DNA from 3 places in the Pectinatus sottacetonis genome. Region 1 is predicted to be linked to each of the others. Evidence: riboswitches for the same ligand, from Rfam matches in the RefSeq annotation. Region 1 holds a riboswitch; each other region holds the start of a gene.

Region 1 (3,293 bases):
TGATTCCCCATTTATAAGTAAAATTGTCTGCCTTATCAGCAATATCACATGATAATTCTATCCCAGTATTTCTGAAATCTTCATTCAAATATGTATATTCGGTCTTGGCATTGTTTAATTTTGCTGTGATATTATCTTTTATGACAGTATGAAAAACAGCTGCTTTCCAATTATGTCTACCACTATTTTTCTTCCAGCCCAGCTCGTAATTTATCCCTGTCTGCGGTTTCAGCCCGGGATTAGGCACTGCCTTATCGCTTGAACCATACATCTGTGCAAATGTCGGCATAATAAAGGACTGGTTAATATTTAAATATATGTTATTTTCATTATCCATTTTATGTAAAATACTGCCTGCCATGCTGAAATTACTGTAATTCTGGTCGTTATCCGCATCAGTGGTCCATGTTTCTCTCATACCAATAGTACCTGTATTTTTCTTGTCAAATTGCTGTTCCCACTGCGTAAATACACCCCAGTTATTTCTTGACCGATTTCTTCCACTTTCCCCATGACCTGTTAATAGTGGTTCATATTTTTCTCTTTGCAAATCCAAACCGCTTATTATATTGGTTTTTTCCCCAATATGCCAGGTCCTTTGACCGTCAATTCCGTAGGATGTATTACGTTCACGCGTATTATAAAAATCATTTACCTGATTTCCCATACGGTCTATAAATGTCGGACCGCTGTATTTTATTATTCCCGTATTATAATAAAAATTGCCTTTAACATTATTATCGTGATAAGATAATTGTCCAATGCGCTGCGTAGTGACCGCTTTATGAATATTATATGTCATACCTGATGTAATGCCCTCGGTTGACTCATCAACGCTGCTCATAAAATAATCATAAATAGCTTTGGTATGATAATATCCATAAAATGCATTCCAATTATTATTTATCTTATAATTTACTGCGGCACTTTCTTTCTGCACATCTTTCACATCGGTCTGGGCAATTCCTTTAAGCTTATGTAAATTAATATATTTTTCACTGAGGTCAGATACAGTTCCCCATTTATCACGATTGTAATTGATTGTTATTTTATCAGTTCCAGCATTGATATTATAAAATTTCCTGCCATAATTTCCTATACCAGCAGTCACTGTATTTTGGGCTGTTTTTTTTGTTATGATGTTGACCACACCACCCATTGCTTCACTGCCATATAAAATTGAGCCACTTCCTTTTACTATTTCAATGCGCTCAATACTTTCAGCCGGTATTTCGTCTATATCATACTTTCCCCGCCAGGAAATAGGATTGCCATTTAATAAAACCAAAGTTCCATTACCTACACCGCGTATTATTAATTCATTATTCATAGCTCCTCGTGAAGCTCCGGCAGGTCCAAATGATTTATAAGTAAACCCATTTACTTTCGCTAAAGCTTCAGCAGCGTTTGTCGCACCGCTGTTTTTTATTTGTTCAGCAGTAATTACTTCTACAGACTCAGGCACTTCAATATTTTTTTTCTTACTACGCGTGGCTGTGACTATCGTATTGTCAATATTATACTCTGCAGACTGTCCATCCTTTCCATCAACACTGGCATTCACTGCTTGCTGGGCAGCAGTAATGTTTCCCGGGATTGTTGCTGTACAAACAGCAGTTAAAAATATTATTTTTTTCAGTCTTTTCATAAAAATCTCCTTATATAATATATTATTTATTCTATGGCGGACAACACATTTGAGCCTGCCCTTGGAATACGTTGATAAAATTTTATAATTGACACAAAAAAAGCCTTCGCCATAGACGCGAAAGCTTAGTGTACATTATAAACCCCTATCGGTGCTTAATATACAATTACAATAAATCCCATTTCCCATCGCTCGTAGGTCATAACCGTGATTTGTTAACCAGGCAGTTCTCCTGACTTCAGATCTTCGCTCTTTTACGCCTTCCCAAGATAATTACTCAGTGACATTTTGTAAAATTGCTCCCTGTTACAGTGGCGGGACCGTGCCGGCTTTTACCGGCTTCTCTATTGAGCCTTTAAGGCACCTGGTTCATTATATTCAATTTTCAGTTCATGTACAGATAATATTATAGCATAGATATTATTTATTGTTAATACTTATAAAACTTCGGAAAAATAGATTACAGTTACAGTATCTTCCAATGTTATTCTTTTTTTATAAATATTTTCAAAATCGCGTACTAGATCTTCCCGTGTGTTTATCTCCGGGTTCTGATGATCAAGATCTTCTGATGTCAATTCAGCCATCGTTTTAACCTGTACCTTATCCAAAAAAGCAATAAAAAGTTTTTTCTTAGGTTGAAATTTACCACCTGTAGTGATCCATACTAATGAACTTTCTGGAAAGTGTTTACTCACATCCCCCAAACGCACTGTACAATTTTTTTGACGAATCATCAATAATTTTTCATGTTTAGGTGCCTGAAAATTTAATGCCATCATAAGAATTACCTCTTCTCTCTCAGGATAAAACCCCAAAATATATTTTTATCTGTTGTCAACAGTAAATACTATCTCTTACGGAGAAACGGCTTCATACTGTTAGCTCCGTATCTTATAAAACGTCTTATATATACATATTATATTATATATTTAGTAATGATATGTATTTTTATTTCTAATTTTTTTCTTCCGATAATAATAAATAATGCCGCAAGCTGCCATTATTAATAAAGCAATATATTGTCCAGTATGCAGGCTTATATCTATATGGGTTGATAAATACATAAAACCAAAATAAAATCTGCATCCCGTCGCTAAAATGATTGCTGACAAAAAAATGGTACCATAAGATATTTTATTATAAATGACCTGCATATATGTCAATGCTATTGAATATAGCAAAATTATTCCTAAAGCCCCAGCCTGATATAATGCCACTGGTCTGTAATACAAATAGTTTTCAAAACCAGCTGGTCTTTGCTTAAATTGAAGATATACTGCTAAAGCATGATTGCTGCTTACACTTATGGGAAAAGGACTGCCGATTGTATTCTGCATGCAAAAATTACCGATTTGATTAACCATAAGCCCGGCAATCATTCCTGGTGTCAATACATCCAGCCAAAACCAAAAATCCCTGTCTGACACATATGTATATACTAATGTCCCCAGCAATAATCCGGCAAAAGCCCCATATACAGACATCCCACCCTTATTAAGCATGACTATATTATAAATATTATAGGAAAACTCTGGCCAGTGAAAAAACACATATATTACTCTGCTGCAAACAATCCCTGCTGGTATAGTACAAAGCAACATGTCAATTATTACTGAAAAATTTTCCTTTCTTTTTACCACAT
Region 2 (3,293 bases), 220 kb from region 1:
CGAACAATATCAGCTTTATAAAGATGCAGTTACCTCCATGTATTCCTACTGTTTTAAGCCCAGATAGGAAAACGGGATATTGCAATATTATAATCGAAAATGTTTACGTACTACAGCCCCATTATAAAGTTATCATATATATTTATGAGCAGACGGTTTTTTTATTATTTTGCTTCTAATGCATTCCATGCTTCATTAGCACGTTCTACAAATATATTGCGTACTGCTGCATTTTCGCCTAATCCATGAATATAAGTCTTTACTTCAAATCCTTCTTTTTCCAAAATCGATTTATGAGATTCAGCAGTATTACCCGCCATATCATTATGAGCATGATCACCTGCTACCATCATCATCGGCATAAGGGTTACTTTTTTAATTCCTTTTGCCTTTAACTGAGGAATAATGGTTTCCAAGCTAGGCCATCCTTCTACTGTGTAAATATATACATTGTGCATGTTCAACATGTTCATATGATTCTGGATAACGGAATAATATGCATTATTAGGATTCGGAGTTCCATGGCCCATTACTAATACAGCTTCATCAGCAGCTATATTTTTAGGGAACTGCGTCGAAAATGCTTTCAAGAATTCTGTTACATCATCACGCTGATGTTCCTGTCCCATCCAATACATTGCAGGTACACCAATAGTCATTTTTTTGAAATCTTTTTTATACAGATCATATACTGCTGTGTCATATGAATATTCCATCCCGGGAATAACATCCAAAGAAGCTATAGCTATACGGGTATAACCTTCTTTCTTCAGTTCTTTAAGAGCTTTTTCCGGATCTGGAATTGTAATTCCTTCATGTGCCTTTATTCTATCTATAATGATATGTGACGTAAATGATAAAATAACTTTGGTATTAGGATGAGCTGCCTGAATTGCCTGTACAGTTCTTTCAATCGTCTTCTTACGTGAATCTTTGTATGTAGTCCCAAAGCTCATTACCAAAATAGCATCCTTGTTTTTTACATTTACCATCTGTGGGTTGTTATAAGTACGCACTCCAATTTCAGCAGCTTCTTTCAATGCTGGTGTAGCATCTTTAACTTCTGGATTCAATTTGTAGCTAGCGTAAGAAGTAGCCATGAATCCTGTCATCGCCATGCAGGCCACTGAAGTAACTAACATTTTTTTCCAACTAAACTTCATTTTACAACACTCTCCTAAAAATTTTGTTAATTAACAAATTTTTCAGTGCTCAATCACGTACTCAGGCAATGAATATCCATCAACCGTCTGAAAAAAATGCCTTCTATTGTAGTAACAATCACAACAGAAAGCATTTACTGACAAATATCAAAAATATTGTCCGAAAATACCACCTACCTATCTCTCGCAGGTACTACATAATTGCTTATATAGACAGCTTACCCTAAAACAAACAGTAAGTCTGCCTTATAGATAAAATTATGTAACGGTGATCGACAAACAGGCAGTTCTCCTGGCTCTGAGTCATAGCTATCTGTGCCTTCCCATGCAGTTATAACTGTCACAGTGACATTCGTACAGATTTGCTCGTCATTACAGTGGCGGGACCGCGTTGGCTTTAAACCTACTTCTCTTTTAAGTCTCTAGGACACCTGTTTCACTGATATTAAATTTTGTCTTGGCATATTCTCACAACTAAAGTCAAAGAATTTTGAGATATTACCGAACTATGCCTGCTAAAATAACAGGTCTTGCAAATTCTCTCTACAATGGACAATGCCCTGCCCATAAACCATCCACACTTGAACTATAAATCCGGTGAATGTCTCGTAAAAATATATGCCCAAAAGCAACAGTTTTACGGTTTATTCTAGTAACTTATGATACAATTAATTAGCTGTATTGTCAATAAAAGTACCTTATATTTTTATTTACTTATTATATCTTAACATCTATTTGGGCAGAAACACCGACTCCCTGCACCCGAGAAACGTTTGTTATCCTTTTAGCATTTATGGGGATAAGACCTTTTATCCTGAATCTGCTATCAGCAAAATCGCCTTCAACTTGTAAAACTGCTTTTGTTTTATCAATAGCATCCTGTGGTCCAGTAACCTGTGCTGCCCCAACATATGAACCATTGCCAACTGAAATTATTGGCACCACTTTGGTAGCATATGAAGTTCCCATACCATTTTGAGATAGCAGCTTATTTATCCCTGTATTTAAAGGAACTGCAAATCTATCTACCAATATTGATATTCCACTAATTTTTAAAGCACTGCCTAACAAACTGCCCAAATTAAACGCCTGTGTTGTCTGCACAACGGTAGTCAATGTTCCCATGACAATTGCTGCTACAATTATCGTTTTCTTTATTTTCATTCTAATCCCTTCTTCATATAAATTACATTTTTTTATTATATCATAATCCCTAACTAGTATATTAACTAGATTAGATACTTAAGCCATATAAATCTAAATAAACTTATACACTAGAGCTATAGAATAAAATATTGTATAATCAATATTATAATACTATTTAAAAAAAGAAAAGAGAACTATTACATGGAACAATATTCAACTTTATTTTTACAGTTCATCACTTCCTGGGGATATTTAGCCATAGCTCTATTGATGGCATTGGAAAATGCATGTATTCCTATTCCTAGCGAACTTATCCTGGGTTTTGCCGGATATCTTGTTTTTGCTGGAAAAATGAATTTTGCTGAAGCTGTAATTGCTGGTATAATTGGTGGCATGATTGGCTCAATAATAACATATTACATCGGTTTTTTAGGTGGCCGGCCTTTTGTGGAGAAATATGGCAAATATTTTTTTATGAAGAAAGACCATGTTGCTGCCGCTCAAAAGTGGTTTGACAATTACGGTTTAAAAGCCGTTTTTTTCAGCCGTATGCTCCCTGTCGTTCGCACATTTATTTCTTTGCCAGCAGGCTTTGCTAAAATTAATATTAAAAAATTTATTGCCTGTACTTTTGCCGGCTCCCTACCCTGGACTATCTTAATTATATATATAGGTAATTTTCTCGGTGAAAACTGGAAAAAAATGCTTGCCGTTGGACACGATTTCAGCCTGTTAATATGTGTTATTATTATTGCCGTTATTATTATTATTTATATACATCAGCATAAAAAATAACATAAATTTCTAATATGGAGCGTGGTTTTATGAAAAATATATATCTTGATTGTTTCTCTGGTATAAGTGGTAATATGTTTATCGGTTCATTTCTCGATGCAGGCGTACCAGAAGAATATCTTAGACAGGAATTACAAAAGCTCAACTTAAACAATGAATATACTTTAACTATAGATAAGGTAGATAAGC
Region 3 (3,293 bases), 660 kb from region 1:
AATTCCTTATTAACATAACAACGGACATTTTGATTATAAGCATTACGAGCCGGTACAAATGTCCAGCGATATGATGTATTGATAGCAGCAGAATCAAAAGCACTTTGCCCGGATGATGAGGTAACAATAACATTTTCAACATGGCCAGAAGCACTGACAGTCATTTTTACTCTTACAGATCCTTCAATTTCTGAATCACGCATACTCGAAGGATAGGAAGGCGATGGAGCATTAAGAGGTCTAGGAGGGACTGTTACTTTAAGTCTGCTGCCATGTCCTGATCCGTTGCCTGAACCGGTACCACTGCCGTGGCCTGATCCAGAGCCGCCACCTGTGCCAGAGCCGCTGCCGCCACCTGAACCGGAACCATTGCCGGGTCCCTTGCCCGTGCCAATTCCACCACCAGAGCCACTGCCATTTCCATTGCTGCTATTGCTGCCAGCAGATTTACCAGTCCCCTGTGCAGTGTTATTATCACTATTTGCTAAAGCAGTTTGTTTAGTGTTGTTAGCATTGTCCTCCCTTATTGGTTGAGGTGCATTAGGATTAAAAGTTGATTCTGAAACAGGTTGATTTTTTTTATCATTAGAAATAGCATTTTGTGCAGCAGGTAGGACAACATCATTTTTAGTAATGGCATTGTTTTGTCCGCCACCACCGCCACCACCTCCTCCAGCGTCAGAAGAAGATGAAGCATCATCGGTATAATAAATAAGATTAGAATCAGGATAATGAATATGTTTGTTAATAGCAAAAAAACCACTTAATGCCAGTATAAGAAATAAAATCAGGTGGACAAGAATAGAGATAACCAGGCCTTGCTTATGATAATTATTGTTATTGTAAGTTGATGATGTCATAATTAAATTTCCTTAAAATTAAAGAGCACATTCAAGGAAAAGAATGTGCTCTTTATAATATCATAAAAAATAATGACATCATAATAAAACAATCCCCTTCCCATCGCTCGTGGGTTTTAACGGTGATTTTAGCAGGCAGTTCTTCTGGCTCTGGATCATTACCATACTTGCGCCTTCCCAGTTTCCCAGTGACATTAGTGAAGTATGATTCCCCTTTACAGCGGCGGGACCGCAACGGTGTAGACCGTACTTTTCTATTAAGCTTACAGCACCTGCTGATTTAATAATTGATAATTATATCAAGATAATAAATCTAACTTCTATGATATAAAGCTTTAAATTATTTGTCAAGAAATATAAATTAAACTATTAGAGCATATATATCACAAAATTTATCTATTTATAGGATTTTATGTAATATGTGGTTGTACTTTAGGGTAAAATTATTAATAATAAGTGAAATAAATAATTTTTGTCAATAATAATATTTATATTACCTATTGATTTTATATAGGTAAAGTTATAAAATGAAAATGTTTTTAAAAAAATATCGAGGGAATAAGTGTCCACTAGGACTTAATAGAGAAACTGGTAAAAACCAGTACGGTCACGCCGCTGTAACAGGGAGCAAGCCTTTTATGCCATTGGAGAAATCTGAGAAGGCTGGTATTGCAATGAACTGGAGTCAGAAGAACTGCTTATTCAGCAATCACCATTATAACCTGCGAGTGATAGGGACGGCGATTATACAATATTTATTGATATTATTCACTGGCCTTTGGCCAGTTCTTTTATTGTAAAAAGGTCATTTCCTCTTGGTAATGGCCTTTTTGTTATAAAAAAATTTATTAACTAAATTCAATATTAATAAAGTAAATGCAGCGGTTATAGCGGATTTTTAATTTAAAGGAGTAATATGATGAGATATTGTTTACGGAAAAGATTGTTGTTTACCGTCTGCTGTGGAGGAATGTTATGGGGGATGACAACAGGTTACGCTGCATCTGCGAATACGGACGAATTTGCTTTGGATAGTACTGTAGTGACAGCAACAAGAACAATAAAAAAAAGAAAAAATGTACCAGCAAATGTCAGTGTGATAACAGCAGAGAATATAAAATGCAGAAACATACATTCTGTTCCAGAGGCATTACAAATGCTTCCAGGTGTATATATGGATCAAACAGCGCAAGGAGGAATACAAATCAGAGGATTCGATTCGTCAGATATCTTGGTTTTAGTAAATGGACAGCAGATAAACGATCCATTTAGTGGTAGTGTAAATTGGGAAATACTTCCTGTAGAAAATATAGCTAGGATTGAAGTTCTACGGGGAGCAGCGTCCTCATTATATGGTGGGCATGCAGTTGGGGCTGTAGTAAATATATTTACTGTGGAAAATAAAAAAAAGCTAGCGGTAAATATTGTAAAATCATATGGAAGTAATAATACACATAAAGATGCGATATATATAAATAGTAAAATAAACAAAAAAATTTCTGTTGGGATAGGATATGAAAATAATAAATCAGCAGGATATAAGGGGTATTACTATACATCATCAGGAAGTAATATAGGTAGTGGTACTTCCACAACTACGCTGCCAAAATTAAGCAATGGCAATTATGTCATTGGCGGAAGAGGGGAAAAAGAATGGAATAATAAAAATTATTCTTTTGAATTTTTATATAAATTTGATAAGAGTAAATCAATAAAATATAATTATTTAAAAAGTAGAAGTAGATATAATTATAAAAATCCATTTAGTTATATTTATGATAAAGATGGTAAGCAGGTATTTAGCGGAAAAGTATTGACTCAGGATGGCCGAGTAGTTAGTTTTTCTCCAGCACGATTTTTAGGATATGATGGTAAAAAGGAAGCTGCCTTACATACGCTTAATTATAAAGACCAAGAAAATAGTATATACCTGCATTTAGGATATTTGGACATAAGTCATAATGGATATAGTAGCCCGCTTAATCCAACATCAATAAATTGGTCGGGGACAGGTATAGATTCAACTTATCCAAGTAAAACGTATAATATTGATTTGCAAAAAACATGGGAAAAAGCAAAAAAACACGTTGTAGTAACAGGACTTTCTTTTGATCAGGAAAGCTTTGACCAAAAGAGATCATATTTGAATAATTGGCGAAATCATGATTCAATAAGTTGTACATATGGATTGTTTGAAAGGCATGGAGGAAAAACACGTAATACAGCAGTGTTTTTACAAGATGAATATAAAGCTGCTGATAAAGTCACATTATATACAGGTTTACGAATGGACTATTTTAAAAAATACGGTGGATTTAGTAAGTATATCAATGCTGATGGTTCCTTTAGCAGGGTAGTAAATCATAAAGAGGGAAATTATACAGAATTTAGTCCTAAAATAGCATTGGATTATAAATTTAATAACAAAGTAAC

What was found. A riboswitch is a leader RNA that binds a small molecule or an ion and turns the genes downstream of it on or off. The one in region 1 is predicted to bind cobalamin.
Region 2: it holds a riboswitch for cobalamin, as region 1 does, so the genes downstream of both, I6760_RS06640 (sirohydrochlorin cobaltochelatase) here and I6760_RS07755 (TonB-dependent receptor plug domain-containing protein) in region 1, are expected to answer to the same signal.
Region 3: it holds a riboswitch for cobalamin, as region 1 does, so the genes downstream of both, I6760_RS04585 (TonB-dependent receptor) here and I6760_RS07755 (TonB-dependent receptor plug domain-containing protein) in region 1, are expected to answer to the same signal.

What each region holds. Positions count from the first base shown of each region.
Region 1 is NZ_WIQK01000001.1:1,659,185-1,662,477, reverse strand. Features, by position in the region: gene I6760_RS07755 (TonB-dependent receptor plug domain-containing protein) at 1-1,648, opposite strand, end outside; cobalamin riboswitch at 1,854-2,031, opposite strand; gene I6760_RS07750 (ASCH domain-containing protein) at 2,086-2,430, opposite strand; gene I6760_RS07745 (prolipoprotein diacylglyceryl transferase) at 2,581-3,293, opposite strand, start outside.
Region 2 is NZ_WIQK01000001.1:1,442,417-1,445,709, reverse strand. Features, by position in the region: gene I6760_RS06640 (sirohydrochlorin cobaltochelatase) at 165-1,163, opposite strand; cobalamin riboswitch at 1,429-1,613, opposite strand; gene I6760_RS06635 (hypothetical protein) at 1,881-2,327, opposite strand; gene I6760_RS06630 (DedA family protein) at 2,511-3,104, shown strand; gene larC (nickel pincer cofactor biosynthesis protein LarC) at 3,134-3,293, shown strand, end outside.
Region 3 is NZ_WIQK01000001.1:999,539-1,002,831, reverse strand. Features, by position in the region: gene I6760_RS04590 (energy transducer TonB) at 1-860, opposite strand, end outside; cobalamin riboswitch at 978-1,151, opposite strand; cobalamin riboswitch at 1,404-1,576, shown strand; gene I6760_RS04585 (TonB-dependent receptor) at 1,777-3,293, shown strand, end outside.